Regions from separate parts of the Bacillus sp. DTU_2020_1000418_1_SI_GHA_SEK_038 genome, predicted to be linked through region 2. Evidence: riboswitches for the same ligand, from Rfam matches in the RefSeq annotation. Region 2 holds a riboswitch; each other region holds the start of a gene.
What was found. A riboswitch is a leader RNA that binds a small molecule or an ion and turns the genes downstream of it on or off. The one in region 2 is predicted to bind S-adenosylmethionine.
Positions count from the first base shown of each region.

Region 1: another riboswitch for S-adenosylmethionine. It lies ahead of RRV45_RS20275 (OsmC family protein); the one in region 2 lies ahead of metK (methionine adenosyltransferase).
Region 3: another riboswitch for S-adenosylmethionine. It lies ahead of RRV45_RS11360 (methionine biosynthesis PLP-dependent protein); the one in region 2 lies ahead of metK (methionine adenosyltransferase).

Region 1 covers NZ_CP135435.1:4,081,303-4,087,572, reverse strand. The annotation lists gene RRV45_RS20295 (Ig-like domain-containing protein) at 1-74, opposite strand, end outside; gene RRV45_RS20290 (hypothetical protein) at 342-470, shown strand; gene RRV45_RS20285 (nucleoside hydrolase) at 1,147-2,094, shown strand; gene RRV45_RS20280 (nucleoside hydrolase) at 2,123-3,037, shown strand; gene RRV45_RS20275 (OsmC family protein) at 3,969-4,421, opposite strand; SAM riboswitch class I at 4,545-4,683, opposite strand; gene RRV45_RS20270 (DUF7713 domain-containing protein) at 5,536-6,099, shown strand; gene RRV45_RS20265 (hypothetical protein) at 6,249-6,270, opposite strand, start outside.
Region 2 covers NZ_CP135435.1:3,491,002-3,497,271, forward strand. The annotation lists gene asnB (asparagine synthase (glutamine-hydrolyzing)) at 1-440, opposite strand, end outside; gene metK (methionine adenosyltransferase) at 625-1,824, opposite strand; SAM riboswitch class I at 2,008-2,201, opposite strand; gene RRV45_RS17430 (thiol-disulfide oxidoreductase DCC family protein) at 2,296-2,670, opposite strand; gene pckA (phosphoenolpyruvate carboxykinase (ATP)) at 2,905-4,491, shown strand; gene RRV45_RS17440 (alpha/beta hydrolase family protein) at 4,585-5,358, opposite strand; gene RRV45_RS17445 (ABC transporter substrate-binding protein) at 5,659-6,270, shown strand, end outside.
Region 3 covers NZ_CP135435.1:2,286,722-2,292,991, reverse strand. The annotation lists gene RRV45_RS11370 (bifunctional homocysteine S-methyltransferase/methylenetetrahydrofolate reductase) at 1-131, opposite strand, end outside; gene metC (cystathionine beta-lyase) at 143-1,327, opposite strand; gene RRV45_RS11360 (methionine biosynthesis PLP-dependent protein) at 1,324-2,436, opposite strand; SAM riboswitch class I at 2,515-2,634, opposite strand; gene RRV45_RS11355 (2-oxoglutarate dehydrogenase E1 component) at 3,036-5,879, shown strand; gene odhB (2-oxoglutarate dehydrogenase complex dihydrolipoyllysine-residue succinyltransferase) at 5,881-6,270, shown strand, end outside.

The DNA.
Region 1 (6,270 bases), 590 kb from region 2:
GGTGAAGAAGCGACAAATGCAGAGCTTGTTATCATTGAAGCGCTCACTACTTTAAGTGCTTTTTGTTTCCTCATTAGCTATTCTCCTTAATTCAAAAAAGTGGGATTTTTGGTAGTGTTTATATACGTATAGTACCATTTTAAGAGATTTTTGGGGGGAGATAAATAGGAAAAAGTGGGCTAGGTGGGGCTTTTCCTTGCTAGAGAATGCTATTTTCAAAGGTCAAAGCCATGTTAATGTCAGCTTTTTTAAATATTTGGATGGGAATGTGTATGTGTTCATAATATTTAAACAATCGTTTGATTAATATGGGCTGGTGTCTGTGGGGGGGTGCGCCACAAGTGGAATTGGCTGACAAACCAGTCGATTTGGCTGACAACCGCCTGGAATTGGCTGATAAACTCCTCAATCTGGCTTACAAACTACCAAATTTGGCTGATAAACCCTCCATTCCCCCTGCAAAAGTTTAATTTTAATCTCACATTATGTATTTTGAGTGGTCAAAACAGGATTAGTATAACTTAGATTACAAAACAACTTAATAAAAGCACATTTTTCCATAGGATAAATGAACATTTGGCGGATAATGTGTATGTGTTTACAACATTTGATTAAAATGTGCTTTCATTTGGAACGGTCACAGTGACAACCTGAAAAATTTTGTTTTACAGTATGTTTCATATAATCAATCGTTTGATTGAATGCCGAGAAGCCTTGTGTGGCAAGGCATGTGGTGTTAATCAAACGATTAATTAAGAAGGGCAGGAAGATAGAGCGAGAAAGTTTATGGATGCTTTGGCATTGCTATGATAGGTATGACCCAAAAATAAAGCACTCAAATTTAGTAGATACCAATGCTGTCGGTCTGTGTTCTTTTATATAAGGAATGTTGAAATGGTCTCATTTACCTTTGAGATCGTTTTTCTTTTTTATGTGAAAATTTGATATTATAAGATTGTGTTATGTTGAGCATTCTTTTTTGTCATCGCTTTCAATCAAAAGGGAGGATATGCAAATTGAAATCAAGTGGTTTTATTCTTAAATCACCATTTTAGCTCGATTGATATATGCCCTATGAAAGCATAATAAATAGTAGATTCTTTATGTGTGGCATTTACAAAGTAATGAAAAGGACGGTATTTTTCTATGCTAGAAAACAAGAAACGCAAAATTATTCTTGATTGTGATCCAGGTCATGATGATGCCATTGCTATTTTGCTCGCAGCAGGGAATCCAAACATCGAATTAGTCGGTATTACAACTGTAGCAGGGAACGCTGAAGTGGAGAAAACAACAGCGAATGCCCTAAAAGTTTGTGAGATTGCTGGCATGTATGATGTACCTGTTTTCCAAGGAAGCGGTCAACCGCTTGTCAGAAAACGCGAAACTGCTCCCGATATTCATGGAGATTCCGGAATGGACGGACCGGTCCTGCCAGAGGCTACTAAAACGATTGAAGAGGAACATGCTGTTGATTTTATTATTCGAAAGCTAATGGAATCAGATGGGGATATTACACTCGTTCCTACTGGCCCGCTAACGAATATTGCGATGGCTATGAGACGTGAACCGGCTATCCTTTCTAAAATACAGGAAATTGTCATCATGGGTGGAGGAACGTTTGGCAACTGGACTCCAGCAGCAGAATTCAATATTTATGTGGATGCGGAGGCTGCAAAGGTTGTTTTTGAGAGTGGCGCTCCGATTACGATGATGGGGCTTGACCTTACTCATCAAGCTTTAGCGACTCACGAGGTTTGCGAACGCATTGCTGCGATTGACAATCCCGTTGCGCAATTTGTGAACGAACTACTGGTGTTTTTCCGCAAAACGTATTTAGAGGTATTTGGATTCGAACATCCACCTGTACATGATATTTGTTGTGTAGCGTATTGTATCGATCCTTCTGTTGTTGAGACGAAAAAGTTGCGTGTGGATGTGGAGACAACCGGGGTTCATACTTACGGAATGACCTTAGTAGATATGCACGGTGTAACCGACCGTGAACCAAATGTCAATGTTGCCTTGAAACTAGACCATGCGAAGTTTTGGAATATGGTCACTGAGGCACTTCAAAGTTATACTAAAAAATAATTTAAATTGTTGAATGGTGGGATTTGTTTTGAAACCGATTATATTTGATGTTGATACGGGAATTGATGATGCATTAGCGATGTCTTACTCCATAAACTCTCCAGAACTAGAGCTGCTTGGTTTTACGACCTGTTTCGGTAACGTACCCGTAGAAGAAGCGACTCGTAATACACTTACCGTTCTGGAAAAAGTAGGAGCGGGAATACCTGTTTATCAAGGGGCTGCTCAACGATTCGTGCGCGGCGAAAAAGAGGTTTGGGCGAGACATGTCCATGGAGAGGATGGAATAGGCAATACGTTGAAGAACGAACCGACGACTCAAGCGATGAGTCAATTTGCCCCGGATTTTATGATCGAACAGGTGAAAAATCGCCCGCATGAAATAACGATCATTGCTGTGGGACCACTGACAAATCTTGCTTTAGCGATCCAAAAAGCACCGGAAATCATCCCGCTCGTTAAAGAGGTCGTTGTGATGGGTGGGGCTGTAAAAGTACCAGGGAATGTAAATGCGTATGCTGAAGCGAATATCATCGCAGACCCTGAAGCAGCTGACTATGTTTTCTCATCTGGTTTAAACGTGACTCTTGTAGGATTAGATGTAACCTTGCAAACATTATTGCCACTATCAAGGGTGAATGAATGGCGTGAGACTGGAAAAGAAACGGCTCATTTTTTTGCGGATATGACTGAGTTTTATATCGGATATTATGAGAAATATTATCCAGGGATCGCCGGTTGTGGTCTTCATGATCCACTTGCCGTGGGAGTTGCCATTGATCCAAGCTTTGTAAAGACGGAAACGATGAATGTAAAGGTTGTTTTAGAAGGAGAAGAGGTAGGGAGAACCATCGGTCATCCTGAAGGTGAACCTAAGATTCGCGTCTGTACAGAAGTAGAAGCCGATCGATTTTTGGAACATTTTCTAAGTAGAGTTGTATGATTTAAGTTGAATTCTTCCACATACCAACACTAGATCCCCCAGAAAAGCGGACTGATTCGCTTTTCTGGGGGGTTCTTTTTTTCGTTAACCGAATGGTCACAGTGATACTGGGAAGATATTCAACAATCGTTAGATAGACCTTTGCTATTATCTATACCTAGAGGGTCTAATTAATCGTTTGATTAAACAGTCCCAATCCCTTGTCCTGCCTGGCTTTGAGTGGATTTAATTAAACGTTTGATTAATATGTAATTGCCTAATTTTAATAATTAGTATGATACAAACATAGTGAGATCCTGTGCGATCAATGCAAGAGGACCTTTAAACAAACGTTTGATTGAACAGTCCCAATCCCTTGTCCTGCCTGGCTTTGAGGGGATTTAATTAAACGTTTGATTAATATGTATGTTCGTATTTATATATCAATTTAAAGCAATGGCCAAATTTTAATAATTATTATGATACAAACTTAGTGAGATCCTGTCACGGTGCAAGATGGCCTTTAAACAAACGTTTGATTGAACAGTCCCAATCCCTTGTCCTGTATGGCTTTGAGTGGATTTAATTAAACGTTTGATTAATATGTATGTTCGTATTTATATATCAATTTAAAGCAATGGCCAAATTTTAATAATTATTATGATACAAACTTAGTGAGATCCTGTCACGGTGCAAGCTGGCCTTTAAACAAACGTTTGATTGAACAGTCTCAATCCCTTGTCCTGTCTGGATTTAAGGGGATTTAATTAAACGTTTGATTAATAGAGACCTGAAAAGTATTAGCGGAATAAAGGATCATTTCGTCGCAGTGACGCCCGGGAAAATCCTGTTTCACATTAGTCGTATATTAAAAGAGACACACAAGAATTTAATTTTCCTGTGTGTCTCTTATTAGTTTATATATTCGTATTTTTATCTTTGCGGCCGTATTTTATTTAACAGGCTGATGAACAACCATTTTTGAAGAAACAAGATTCACAGGATTGGCAATCGTGTCGCCGACAGGACAATGATCTTCAACGAATGCTTTAAATGCTTCGACTTTATCTTCTGGGGCATCCGTTTCGATATGAAACGTATACAGTATGGATAAGAATCCTGGTCTTACATCAGATTTGTTAAAAAACCCGTCTAGGTCAATATCTCCTTCTAATTCAACCCAAAACTTTTTAAGATCGATATTGAATTGCTTCGCATATGTTCTCGCTACGATTGACTGGCACGCACCTAAAGCGGACAGAAGTAGTTCCACCGGATTCATTCCTTTATCAGTTCCTCCTAAGGTTGCTGGCTCATCCACAATCACTTTATGCCCTCTCGATTCTGTTTCCACTAATACGTTTTCTTTTAAAACTGTTTTTGCTTTAAATGTTGAAATGGCCATCTTTTTCTCTCCCTTTCCAATTTGGATTTCATTTACTTGCTTTACAGCTTTGGAAAAACGACAACTCTTCTTTACGATAATAGAAGGGTGCATTACGAAACGTGAAGCCATTTTGCCAACACCTTCTTATCTTCGGAATGAGCAGCCACTCTTCTGAATTTGGCACCAGGGTTCTTCGCAATCTGAGTGATGTCTGACCTCGCTTTAAAACCTGGATGCCGAGAGTTCGCGGGGGTAGTCTCACCCTCTATCTGGATAAAAAGAGTTTAATTCGTAGTATAACAATAGGAATTATTGTATTTATATTATCACAAAATTCAATTAAGTCAAATTATTTTTTGTGAAATTAGTACCGATCCGCGTTGATAAAGGGTTTGGAAAAAAGTCTATTAGGATATTAATTGTAATCAAGCACAATAATCTAGATGCGCCTATTCACTTTATTCCAGGAGGAAATCCTGTATTTTTTTACCACGTTCAGGGATGTAATTTTTGGAAGTGAGATCATGAAAAGTTCACTTATATAAGCAATGTAGAGAGATTTAGGTGCCACCTGTGGGAATTGGCTGACAAACCAGTCAATTTGGCTGACAACTACCTGGAATTGGCTGACAAATTCAAAATCTGGCTGACAAACTGCCCAATTTGGCTGATAAACCTTCAGCCTCTCTGTCAAAGTGAAGTTTTTATCTAACAATATGTCGTTTAAGTGGCCTAAACAGGCTTAGGTACAACTTAGATTACAGAACTGATAGATTAGAGTACCTTTTTCTGTGTGATTTTGTATTTTCTGAAGGGGAGATGAATCTTCGAAGGATAATGTGCAATAAAGCCAATCTTAAGCTTAATTTGTTGTATGAATAAATTGAAGGTTTTACTATGTGGTAATAAAGAACGCGGAGCAAATGATCGGATTTAGCTAATTTTTTGAATTGAAAATGATAATATCAATCTAGCAACTACAAAAACCGGATGGACGGTTGACGCTCCCTGTAAGAAAAGGGGTGTTTGATAGGCTGGCGTACAAAGCAATGAACATGCTATTGCAATTTTGCATTTTTCTAATCCAATTGTCATTATGATAAAATAGAAGAAAAACTAAATAGGTGAGCATATGGACAAGTGTGAGCGCTGCGGAACGAATGAAGTAAAAATCATATTGAAAGACGGGGCAACTAGTAAGCGATTATGTAACAATTGCTACAACGAGATTATGTCCGATGAGCTAGGGGTAGACCTAGAGCAGTTGATAGAAAGCTTTTCATTGAAGGATTATCAAGGTGTAAGCAGAACTTTCTATGTGGAAAGGCGACTGCATCCAGTCGGGCTTTACTTGGAGGCTGCGGAGGACATAAAGTATGGTTACAAATTTGCTATCCATGGTGAATTGGATTCCAATCAGACAGAATTACTTACTAAGCTAATTGAAAAGACTCGAAAAGGTATCCATATGCAACAAGTTAAGTCAAAGCTATTCCCTAATGGACAAGCATACAATTCAATTATTCATGATCAGTTCACAGGCATTATTGAATATGATGAATCATCTGACGGCGTACCCCTTATTATCATTGATGGAAAACCTTTTGCATGGGAAGAAGTTGGAAAGATGCTTATGACTTACGAGGGCTTTCAGATTAAAGTAAAGATGTATGATGTAACGGATGATGTTGATTGAAAAAATAGACACATCACACTCAGGAATCACGGAATACAGATACATTATAGTATCTGCAAGAGGTCTATTTTTTTATGTTCAGTTTTAGGAAGTGCGATATGAAAATATCACTTATATTAAGACTTTTTCAATGTAGAGAGATTTAGGTACTACCTGCGGGAATTGGCTGAC
Region 2 (6,270 bases):
ACTTCAATTTGAATAATTTCTAAAATGCTTTTCTTTTCAGTGGAAAAGTATATCCCTTCAACTCCTTCATAATAGTAAAAAGGTTTAATCCCAAAAGGATCTCTGGCACCAAACAGAACCTTATCCTGATCATCCCAAATAACAAGAGCATACAATCCACGGAGCTTTTCCACTATTTTTGCTTTTAATTGTCTGTATAAGATTAATAATATCTCCTGAACAGAATTTGCACATTCAGAAAGTTCACCTTTAAGCTCATTTATATTAGTAATTTCTCCAGTAAATACAATCCAATATCGGTCATGTTGATAGGGACAAGGTTTCTCATCACACCTTAAATAATGGAAAATAACATGCTCACCGTCATAAAAACTTGATTCACTTTTCAAGGTATCTACATTGTCATTTTTTCGTTTTACAAATCCACTAAAGCCGCTCATTCATTTATCACCCATTTACACTTTTTTAGATGATGAGTGCTAATTTATTAGTTTATTGATTAGAGAAATAGAGGAAGGTGTTTGTAAGGAATGGGGAAGAATAGAAATTTAAAATCATCTTTAACATAAGACGAATAAAAAAAGCGGAAGTTACATCAAAAATGTAGCTTCCGCTCTATTAATATTATTTTAAAGCCTCTGCACGTAATGCATCTGCTTTATCTGTACGCTCCCAAGGAAGATCGATATCGGTGCGTCCGAAATGACCGTAAGCAGCAGTTTGCTTATAAATAGGACGGCGCAGGTTTAGCATATTAATAATGCCAGCTGGACGAAGATCAAAGTTTTTGCGAACTAAGTCAACTAACACGTCTTCTTCTACTTTACCTGTTCCGAAAGTATCAATTGAAATAGATACCGGCTGTGCTACTCCGATTGCATAAGCAAGCTGAACTTCAACTTTATCAGCTAGACCCGCAGCAACGATGTTTTTTGCCACATAACGAGCGGCATAAGCAGCGGAACGGTCAACCTTTGTAGGATCCTTTCCAGAGAATGCTCCACCGCCGTGACGAGCGTATCCACCGTAAGTATCAACAATAATTTTGCGGCCAGTTAAGCCAGCATCCCCTTGTGGTCCGCCAATTACGAAACGGCCTGTAGGGTTGATAAAGTATTTTGTATTCTCATCAATTAGTTCTTTAGGAACAACTGGATTGATGACATGCTCTTTAATATTACGCTGAATTTGCTCTAAGCTAATTTCAGGATGATGTTGAGTAGAAATAACAATGGTGTCAATGCGTACAGGCTTGTTATTTTCATCATATTCTACAGTTACTTGTGTTTTTCCGTCTGGACGAAGGTAAGGAAGGATTTCTTCTTTACGAACTTCAGTTAAACGGCGAGCTAATTTATGAGATAAGGAAATCGGAAGCGGCATAAGCTCTTTTGTTTCGTTACATGCAAACCCGAACATTAAACCTTGGTCACCTGCACCAATTGCTTCAATTTCTTCATCAGTCATTTGGCCTTCACGAGCTTCTAAAGCTTGGTCAACCCCCATCGCAATATCTGGTGATTGCTCATCAATAGAAGTTAATACCGCACAAGTTTCTGAGTCAAAACCGTATTTGGCACGAGTGTAGCCAATCTCTTTGACAGTTTCACGAACGATTTTTGGAATATCTACATAAGAAGATGTAGTGATTTCTCCTGCAATTAGAACTAAACCTGTTGTAACTGACGTTTCTGCAGCTACACGTGCATTTGCATCCTGTGCTAAAATGGCATCTAAAATGGCATCAGAGATTTGGTCACAAATTTTATCCGGATGACCTTCAGTAACTGATTCAGATGTAAACAAACGACGTTTTGTTGACATGCTGATGTTCCTCCTTTATATAAAAACATTTGATACGGAACTCATTCCCTAAGTAGTATGAAATAAATTTGGAGTTTTTATTATAAAGCGTGCTGGCTTTTCGAAAGCCATTCATCAAATTGCAAAATAAAAAACCTTTTCATCCATGTGAAAAGGTTGAAGCAAATCGATTCGCGCCTTTCACTCTTATCGTTCAAGGAATAAATCCTTGCGTCAGGTTAGCACCTTTGCTAATCAAATTTGCCTTGGCATATTTACGCCAAAAAATCTAAGGCATCCGCCGGAGGCTTAACTTTAATCAACTAAAATAAAGTTAATTCTAATAGCAGGTTGCTGGGCTTCATCGGGCCTGTCCCTCCGCCAGCTCGGGATAAGAGAGTATCCGTTCAAGGATAAATCATAACTTAATATATAAAAAGAAGTCAATAAAATTCTTAATTAATTTTGGTGTTTTTTTTGTGTCCATGTACATCATAAGGAACAACTGCCATTGTCGCATTTTTTCCTTAAAAACTTATGTCTATTCTTAGCTATCCATTTATATATAGGATTACCTGCAAACGACATCCCAGGAAGAAATAAACATAATCCTAATAGGTTTAATGGAGGAGAAAGCAAGAGTATATATCTCACTGCATCAAAGCCTTTACGGACTTTTCCACTGGAAGAAATAATATGAAGCTCTCTTCGTAAGCTGATTTTATCGAACAGTAATGGATGGCCGTTTCTTTCATATTCCTGTAATGAAACCCAGCTAATTTTTTGAAAAAAATCAATTTTTTCAAAAAATCGTTTAGATTCCTTGCATAAACTGCATGTTTCATCGTATAATGCAATCGTTTTCACCTAACACCACCCCCATCATATAATTATATGTTAGTTTAACATATTTTATCTCTATAAAATTGGTGTGGTACATAACGAGCTTCTGCATTAATCGAAGTTATTATTGTTCAAACAGAGAAAAATATTTAATGAAAAAAACCACAATTAGTATAGATTAATCATCCAAATGTGTTATACTATTCGTAAATTGAAATGTCTTTCATAAATTTAATGTAAAAGGAAGGTATTCTTCAGATGAACTCTGTTAGCATTCCGAATAAATTAACTGAATTATTAAAGGGAAATAATATTCAAGTACAATTATCTGTTCCGCAGCTTGTGGAAAAGGTATTAAATCGTAAAGAAGGTTCACTCACTTCGACTGGTGCAGTTTGTGCAACTACCGGAAAATATACAGGACGTTCCCCTAAAGATAAATATATTGTTGAAGAAGCTTCTTCGAAAGATAAAGTGGATTGGGGAAATGTCAATCAGCCAATTTCAGAAGAGGCATTTTCTAGCCTATATGATAAGGTAATAACCTATTTAAAAGAGAAAGATGAAGTTTTTGTATTTAAAGGATTCGCCGGTGCTGACAAAAAACATCGCCTTCCCATTCAAGTTATTAATGAATATGCTTGGCATAATTTATTTGCTCATCAGCTTTTCATTCGCCCAACAGATGAGGATTTATTAGATCATCAGGCAGAATTCACAGTTATTTCCGCTCCAAATTTTAAGGCGGACCCAGCTGTAGATGGCACAAATTCTGAAACATTCATTATTGTTTCCTTCGAACGCCGTACCGTATTAATTGGCGGAACAGAATATGCTGGCGAAATTAAAAAGTCTATATTCTCTGTTATGAACTATTTATTGCCAGAAAACGGAATATTACCAATGCACTGCTCTGCAAACGTTGGTCTAGAAGGAGATGTAGCACTATTCTTCGGACTTTCAGGAACTGGTAAAACAACATTATCTGCTGACCCTAATCGCCGTCTTATCGGTGATGACGAGCACGGGTGGTCTCCTAATGGCGTATTCAATATTGAAGGTGGATGCTATGCAAAAACCATTGGGTTAACTCGCGAGAAAGAACCGCAAATTTTTGATGCAATCCGTTTCGGTTCTGTGCTTGAAAATGTTGTAATTAACAGCGAATCTCGTGTTGCTGATTATGATGACAACACCCTAACTGAAAATACTCGTGCTGCATACCCGCTGCAAGCAATCGATAATATCGTTGACCCGAGCATTGCTGGTCATCCGAATACAATTGTATTTTTAACAGCTGATGCATTTGGCGTATTGCCTCCAATCGCTAAATTATCAAAAGAGCAAGCGATGTACCACTTCCTAAGCGGATATACGTCAAAGCTTGCTGGTACAGAGCGCGGAATTACTTCACCACAAGCAACATTCTCAACATGCTTTGGTTCACCATTCCTTCCGCTTCCTGCAACAGAGTATGCTGAAATGCTTGGCAAGAAAATTGATGAGCATAATGCAAAAGTATTCCTTGTAAATACCGGCTGGACTGGCGGCGAATATGGCGTTGGTAACCGTATGAAGCTTGCTTACACTCGTGCTATGGTACAATCCGCTCTAGAAGGCGAATTAAATAATGTAGAGACGATTAAAGACGAAATCTTCGGTCTTGAAATTCCTTTACATGTTCCAGGTGTTCCTGATGAAGTTCTTCAGCCAAGCAAAACATGGGCTGACCAAGCAGCTTACGATGAAAAAGCAAAGGAATTAGCTTCTAAATTCCGTGAAAACTTCAAAAAATTCTCAAACGTTTCTGCTGAAATCGAAGAACAGGGCGGACCAATTGCTTAATATAGTATAAAAATTAGGGTGTCCCGAGTGGACACCCTTTTTATCGCAAATTAACGGGCGGTAAGACCCCCACTTTTTGAAGTTTCACTTATATTAAGACCTTTCTTGCTGGCTTTTCATCCAATTTGTTAAATCCCTTACAACTCTCCGATTTACAGCTGGTGGAAAAAAATGTGTAAACTCTCGAAAATACCAGCTTTCTACTTCCTTTCCTAATGATCTTAATCTTTTCTCAAGCCTGTAAGCATGTTCAACGGAGACATTATGATCCTGTTCACCGTGAATGATTAATGTCGGGGTCTCAAGCTTTTCCAATTGAAAAAGCGGTGTCCGGGATTCATATCTTTCCGGAAATTTCGTTGGGGTTCCACCAATAACCCTTTTCATCATTCTCCGCAAGTCCTCTCTCTCCACATAGGTTAGGAACATATCACTAACTCCACCCCAGGTAACAAGCGATTTTGTCTCTGGAAATTGAATGGCCGTTAATAAAGCCATAACGCCTCCTCTTGAAAAGCCAAAAATATGTATGTCCTTAATACGCGGATGGGATTGCAATAGTTTGAAAGCTGAAAAGGCGTCCTCTCGATCTTCACCAGCAAAATCTTCATTACCCTCCCCTCCATGGTTCCCTCGATAAAATGGAGCAAAGACAATAAACCCTTCCGAGGCAAACTGAACAATTCGACCAGGACGTACCTGTCCAACACTTTTTATGCCCCCACGCAAATATAGAAACCCATCATAAATACCTTCATCCTTCGGTTCTGCAAGCAGGCCTTTAACTTTCAGTTTTCCTGATAAATAAGTGATAATGGATAATTCAATTTTCGGATGTGGGGAAGGAAATTTCTGTTTACTTATCATGTGGCTCAACTCCTTTAATTATAAGATTTCTATGCTATTCTACCTCGGAAATTTTGAAATGACCGATATATTCAAAATCTGACCGATATTTGGACATAAGTGGCCGATATATTTGAAATCTGACCGATATCTAGTCAAAAGTGACCGATAAACGAAAAGGGCAAATCGAAACAACCAACTAATTTTTCGCAGCTTTCACCCAATAAATTTTTCATATAGGCATTCACACATTTTTTGCACACTCATACGATAATGTAGGCTTAAAAGCTTATAATTTTCCTATTTCGGGAGGTCCTATCTATGAAAAAGTGGCTAAAAATTAGTTTTTCACTTCTGATCATTTCCATTCTAATTATACCATTGGCAGCATGCGGAAAGGATGAAGTTCAAAATGTTCGGATCGGTGAAGTAACTCGTTCCATTTTCTATGCACCACAATATGTAGCAATTGAAAAAGGTTTTTTTGAGGAAGAAGGGCTAAATGTTACGCTTACAACGACAGCTGGCGGGGATAAAACGATGACCGCTCTTCTATCAGACAGCATTGATGTGGCTCTTGTCGGATCAGAGACATCGATTTACGTTTCTGCTCAAGGCTCCAATGATCCAGTCATAAACTTCGCACAGCTCACGCAGACAGATGGAACATTTCTAGTATCGCGAAACAAGATTGAGAACTTTTCATGGGATATGTTAAAGGGAACGACCTTCCTAGGTCAGCGTAAAGGCGGTATGCCGCAAATGGCTGGGGAATTTGTTTTGAAAAAGCATGGTATTGATCCTCATCAAGATTTAGATTTGATTCAAAATGTGGATTTCGCTAATATTGCTCCTACTTTTGCTTCCGGTACAGGTGAATTTGTCCAGCTTTTCGAACCAACAGCAAGCGTGTTTGAAAAAGAAGGAAAAGGT
Region 3 (6,270 bases), 1.2 Mb from region 2:
TGCTGGATCTGTTCCGTATGGGTGAGATTTAAATTCTCAAAGCAGCTATCCGTCCCATACGAATAAAGAAGAGTTCCCATCGCGCCATCTGCTATTAATATTTCATTTTTCAATCTATCTAGGAAACTCATTGTCATCCTCCTTAACGGTACTCCTGTTCTAAAACCTTAACAGAATCAGCTAAAGCTGAAGTGATGTCATTAATGATATCATCGGGATTTTCTAATCCTACTGAAAGCCTTAGCAATCCGCTTTTAATCCCTCTTTGCTCACGTTCAGCTTCTGGCATCGCAGCATGGGACATTTTTGCAGGGTAGGAGAGGATGGACTCAACAGCTCCGAGGCTGACTGCAAAAACAGGGATTTTTACCTTTGAAATAAACTCCCTAACTGCCGACTCATCCTCAAGTTCAAATGACAGAACAGCTCCTGGACCATTTGCTTGCTCCAATTGAATTTGATATTGCGGATGCTCTTCAAAACCAGGGTAAAATACTTTTTTAATTGCTGGATGATCCCTTAAAAATGAAGCAATTTTTCGCGCTGAATTCATAGAGTGTTCTAGTCTGACATGTAAAGTTTTAATTCCCCTTAAAACAAGCCAAGCATCTTGAACGCCTAGAATAGCACCAAATGAATTTTGCAAGAATCCTAGTTTTTTAGCCAGTTCAGCGTCCTTCACAACTGCAAGGCCAGCAACAACATCACTATGTCCCGATAAAAATTTCGTGGCACTATGTAAAACAACATCTGCTCCTAAAGAGAGCGGCTTTTGTAGGGCAGGCGTTAAAAATGTATTATCAACAAATGTTAAAGCTCCGTGCTTTTTTGCGAGTGTAGTTATCGCTTTTATATCAGTCACCTTTAATAGTGGGTTGGAAGGAGTTTCCACGTAAAACACCTTCGTATTAGGCTGAATAGCTTTTTGAACTGCACCTAAGTCAGTCATATCAACAAATGTATGTTCAATGCCTAATCGGGTAAGTACTTGTGTAACGAAACGATAGGTACCACCATAAACATCCTCCGTTATTAAAACGTGATCATCTTGTGAGAGGAGTAAAAATGCAGTTGAGATTGCAGCCATTCCGGAAGAAAACGCAAAGCCATGCGTTCCTTCCTCAAGATCCGCAATAACTGTTTCAAGTGCTTCACGAGTTGGATTCAGACTTCTTCCATAATCATATTTTCCAAATGTATCAAAGTCAGATTGGTGAAAGGTAGAGGCATGGTTAATAGGTACACTCACCGCACCAGTTACTGGATCATATTTATGATTATTATGCAAAAGCTTTGTTTCAAAATGATAGCTAACCTCGTTACTCATAGTGCAACACCCTCCATAACTTTAGCGAATGCCAATTCTAAATCCTGGATAATATCTTCAGCATTTTCGATGCCTACGGAAAAACGCAATAAACGGTTACAGACTCCGGTTTCAATTCGAATTTGTTCAGGGATATCTGCATGAGTTTGGGTTGCAGGGTAGGTGATAAAGCTTTCCGCACCCCCAAGGCTTTCCGCAAAGGATATTAAGGAAAGACTTTGTAAAAACGGATTTACATAAGATTCGTCCTTAATTCGAAATGAAACCATCCCTCCTCGGCCAGGATAGAGCACATCGGTTACAACATCATGTTCAGATAAATAACGGACAATTTCCTGAGCATTCTTTTCGTGACGCTCCATCCGCAGCGCAAGTGTTTTCATTCCGCGTATGAGAAGCCATGAATCAAATGGGCTTAGTACCGCACCTGCTGCATTGTGGTGCATGGCTAATAATTCACATAACTCTTTTCCTTTCGCAACAATTAATCCGGCTAACACATCATTATGTCCGCCTAAATACTTCGTGGCACTGTGGATGACGATATCAGCACCAAGCTTTATTGGCTGCTGTAAAACAGGGGTATAAAATGTGTTATCAACAAGCAGTAAAAGCTGATGCTTTTTCGCAAACTCAGCCACTACTCTAATATCAGTTTCCTCCATTAATGGATTTGTAGGGGTTTCAATGAAAATAGCCTTTGTATTTGCTGTGATTTCCTTTTCCAGACTTTCAGCTGAAAAGTCCTTAGTATATTTACAATTCAAGCCCCATTTCTTATAACCTTGCTCGAATAAACGATATGTACCGCCATATAGATCCTTTGAAACGATTAATTCATCGCCTGATTGGAACAGGGAGAGGACGGTAAGGATTGCACCCATACCTGAACTGCATGCATAGCCTTGATCTCCTTCCTCAAGCTCAGCAATTGCCTTTTCCAATATTGTTCGTGTTGGATTTCCTGTTCGAATATAATCAAATCCAGTAGACTGGCCAATTCCGTCATGCCGATAGGCCGTTGAGAGATAAATGGGCGGGTTAACAGTCCCAGTAACTGTTTCACTTCGGTTTCCAATTTGCGCAAGAATCGTATCTGTCTTATACATTGTCAGCACTCCTTTTTATTGAAAAAAAATAAAAAGCCTTCTTAAGAAGAAGACTTTTCATTGTTTACATAGTCACTCTTCTTATCTTTCAAGTTTTAATAAAAACTTGCAGGAATTAGCACCTTTTCAATCTATTTTTAGCGATTGATGGTTGCTGAGGCGTCTTCGGGCCTTACCCTCGACCTCTCTTGATAAGAAATCATTTTCAATTTTCTATTAATATTACACGTTAACATTCAGAAAAGTCAATCCTCTTTAAATAATAATTTGTTTATCCATATTGAGATGACACATAGTTAGCATTTGTGTAAGCGTTGTCTTTATTATTATATCAAGCTAAAGAATCGTTTATGGATTACTTTACTAAAATAGGTTTTTTTAAAACAAATATTTTCTACTATATCCATGTTTAAAACCTTTGAATAACAAACTTTTACGTGTTAAAATGGCTTTGGAAATTATTTGTACCCTAAAAATATTATTATTCTTGTAATTCTCAATTAAGTATTGCCAATTACCAATTTACTCATTTAATCGTTTTTTAGGGAAAGAATAATGGACATAGAACTTTTCAAATATAGTGGTGGAGGTTTTTTTACATGAAAAAGCCATTGAATGGTGAGAGACCTTTTAATCAAGGATTTTATGGTCCAAACCTTGGCTATGTCATTGAGTTATACGAAAACTATTTGCAAGATCCTAACTCCATTGATCCAGAAATGAGAGCCTATTTTGATGAGACGGGATCACCTGTTACTGAAATTAAAGATTTCCCTAAGTCAGAAGCAAATGTAACATTTACAAACTCTAATGTATTAGAGAAAACTTTAGCTGCTATTCGTCTTGCGGATAATATTAGATTTTACGGGCATCGTGCAGCTGATATTTATCCATTAAAAAATCATGAACCAGAAAGAAAGCTCTTTGAACTTTCTCGATATGGTTTAACTGAAGAAGACCTAAAGGCAATCCCAGCTAATCTTATTTGTACAGAAGCAAAGGTTCCACTAAGAAACGGACATGATGCGATTGAATATTTGAAAAGTGTGTATATGGGCACCATCGCTTTCGAATTTCATCATGTAGATGATGAGAATGAGAAGGAATGGCTCAGGAAAAAAGTAGAATCAAATGAATTAAATCTAAACTTAAAAGCAGAAGAAAAGACGAAAATCCTAAGAAGACTTACAGAAGTAGAGGAATTTGAAAAGTACCTTCACCGAACATTTGTAGGTCAAAAACGATTTTCCATTGAAGGACTTGATTCGATGGTTCCTTTATTGGATGAAATTGTTTCCGAATCAGTCTCAAATGGTACTAAAACAATAAATATTGGGATGGCACACCGTGGACGCCTTAATGTGCTTGCACATGTTCTGGGAAAGCCGTATGAAATGATATTCGCAGAATTCCAGCACGCTCCTAATAAAGAGCTTGTTCCATCTGAAGGCTCCATTGGCATAAGCTATGGCTGGACAGGGGATGTAAAGTATCACCTTGGATTGGACAAGCAAATAAAAGATGAAAATACAACTATCGCGAGGTTAACTCTTGCAAATAATCCGAGCCATTTAGAATTTGTCGGTGCTGTTGTTGAAGGATATACACGGGCAGCACAGGATGATCGAACGAGCAAAGGATATCCTGAAGTAGATTTCAGATCAGCTCTCTCTATTATAATACATGGGGATGCAGCCTTCCCAGGTCAGGGAGTTGTCGCAGAAACATTAAACCTTGGCCAGCTAAAAGGTTATGACACTGGGGGATCCATACATATCATTGCGAATAATACGATTGGATTTACGACAGAATCCTATGACTCGCGTTCTACAAGATATTCAAGTGATCTAGCAAAGGGCTATGAGATTCCTATTCTTCATGTGAACGCTAATGACCCAGAAGCATGTGTAGCTGCAGCAAGATTAGCATGTGAATACAGAGAGAAATTCCAAAAAGACTTCTTAATCGATTTAATTGGCTATCGTCGATTTGGCCATAATGAAATGGACGAACCAATGACAACGAATCCATTAATGTATAAAATCATCCATCAGGAAGTAACGGTTAAGAATTTATATGCAGATAAGCTAATTAGCCAAGCAGCCATTACGAAGGATGAAGCTTCGAAAATGGAAGAAGCCATCATCGATAAATTAAAATCCGCCTATGAAAAGGTTCCAAATAAAAAAATTGACATTGTGGATATGGACCCACCTGAAACTGTTGAAAAGGGCTTGCCAAATGTTAATACGGCTGTACCTATCGAAACATTAAAGCAAATGAATCAGGAGCTTTTAGGTTTCCCAGAAAACTTTTTTGTATTTAATAAACTCGATAAGATATTAAAGAGAAGATTGGATGCACTAGAAGGTGAAGCAAAAATTGATTGGGGGCATGCGGAAACATTAGCATTTGCATCAATTGTTAATGATGGTACTCCAATCCGTCTTACAGGTCAGGATTCTGAGCGGGGGACGTTTGCACACCGCAATATCGTTTTACATGATAACGAAACCGGTAAATCATATTCTCCGCTTCATTTAATGTCAACGGCTAAAGCATCCTTTGCAGTTCATAATAGCCCATTATCCGAAATGGCAGTATTAGGCTTTGAATATGGGTATAACGTGTTTGCCCCAGAAACACTAGTATTATGGGAAGCGCAATTTGGAGATTTCGCCAACTCTGCTCAAGTTATGTTTGACCAATTTATTGCAGCGGGCCGGGCTAAATGGGGACAGAAATCTGGTCTGGTTATGTTACTTCCTCATGGCTATGAGGGCCAAGGACCAGAGCATTCTAGTGCCCGTTTAGAAAGGTTTTTAACTTTAGCCGCTGAAAATAACTGGACTGTAGCAAATTTATCATCATCAGCGCAATATTTTCATATTTTACGGAGACAGGCAGCTATTTTAAATCGTGAAGAGGTTCGTCCGCTTGTGATTATGTCGCCAAAAAGTCTTCTCCGTCATCAGCTTGTCGCATCAAGTGCTAAAGATTTAAGTGAGGGTGAATTCAGACCTGTTCTTGAACAGCCTGGTCTTGGAAAAGAAACGGAAAGTGTGACTCGCTTAGTTTTAGCCTCAGGAAAAATGGCCATCGATTTGGCTGAAAATCTTAAAAGAATTGAGGATCAAGACTGGTTCCATATTGTACGTGTAGAAGAGATTTATCCGTTCCCAATGGATGCGATTAAGAAAATTATGAACCGTTATCCAAACCTTAAAGAAATACTCTGGGTTCAAGAGGAGCCTAAAAATATGGGTGCATGGACTTTTGTTGAGCCTCGATTGAAAAAGCTTGCTGATCAAGGGGAAGATGTATCATATGTCGGCAGACGCCGCCGTTCAAGCCCATCCGAAGGAGATCCGATTATTCATAAGCATGAACAGGCACGCATCATTGAAGAGGCATTAACGCAAAAGCAAGAAGGAGGAAATTAAGGTGGCCGAAATTAGAGTACCAGAACTAGCTGAATCAATTACAGAGGGAACCATTGCGCAGTGGTTAAAACAGCCAGGCGATTTCGTTAATAAAGGGGATTTCGTTGTCGAGTTAGAAACTGATAAAGTAAATGTTGAAATCATTTCTGACTTTACTGGAGTTTTAAAAGAATTGAAAGCTCAGGAAGGCGATAATGTAAATGTAGGTGAAGTAATTGCTATTATTGACGAAAGCGGTCAAGCAGGGACAGAGCCAGCACAGGCTGCTGCACCAGTTCAAGAAGAACAAGCACCTGAACCTGCAGTGAAACCTGCAGAGCCAAGTGCTCCTGAACAAACTCCTTCTAACGAAAACCAGCAGCGTCCAATCGCTTCACCAGCCGCCAGAAAA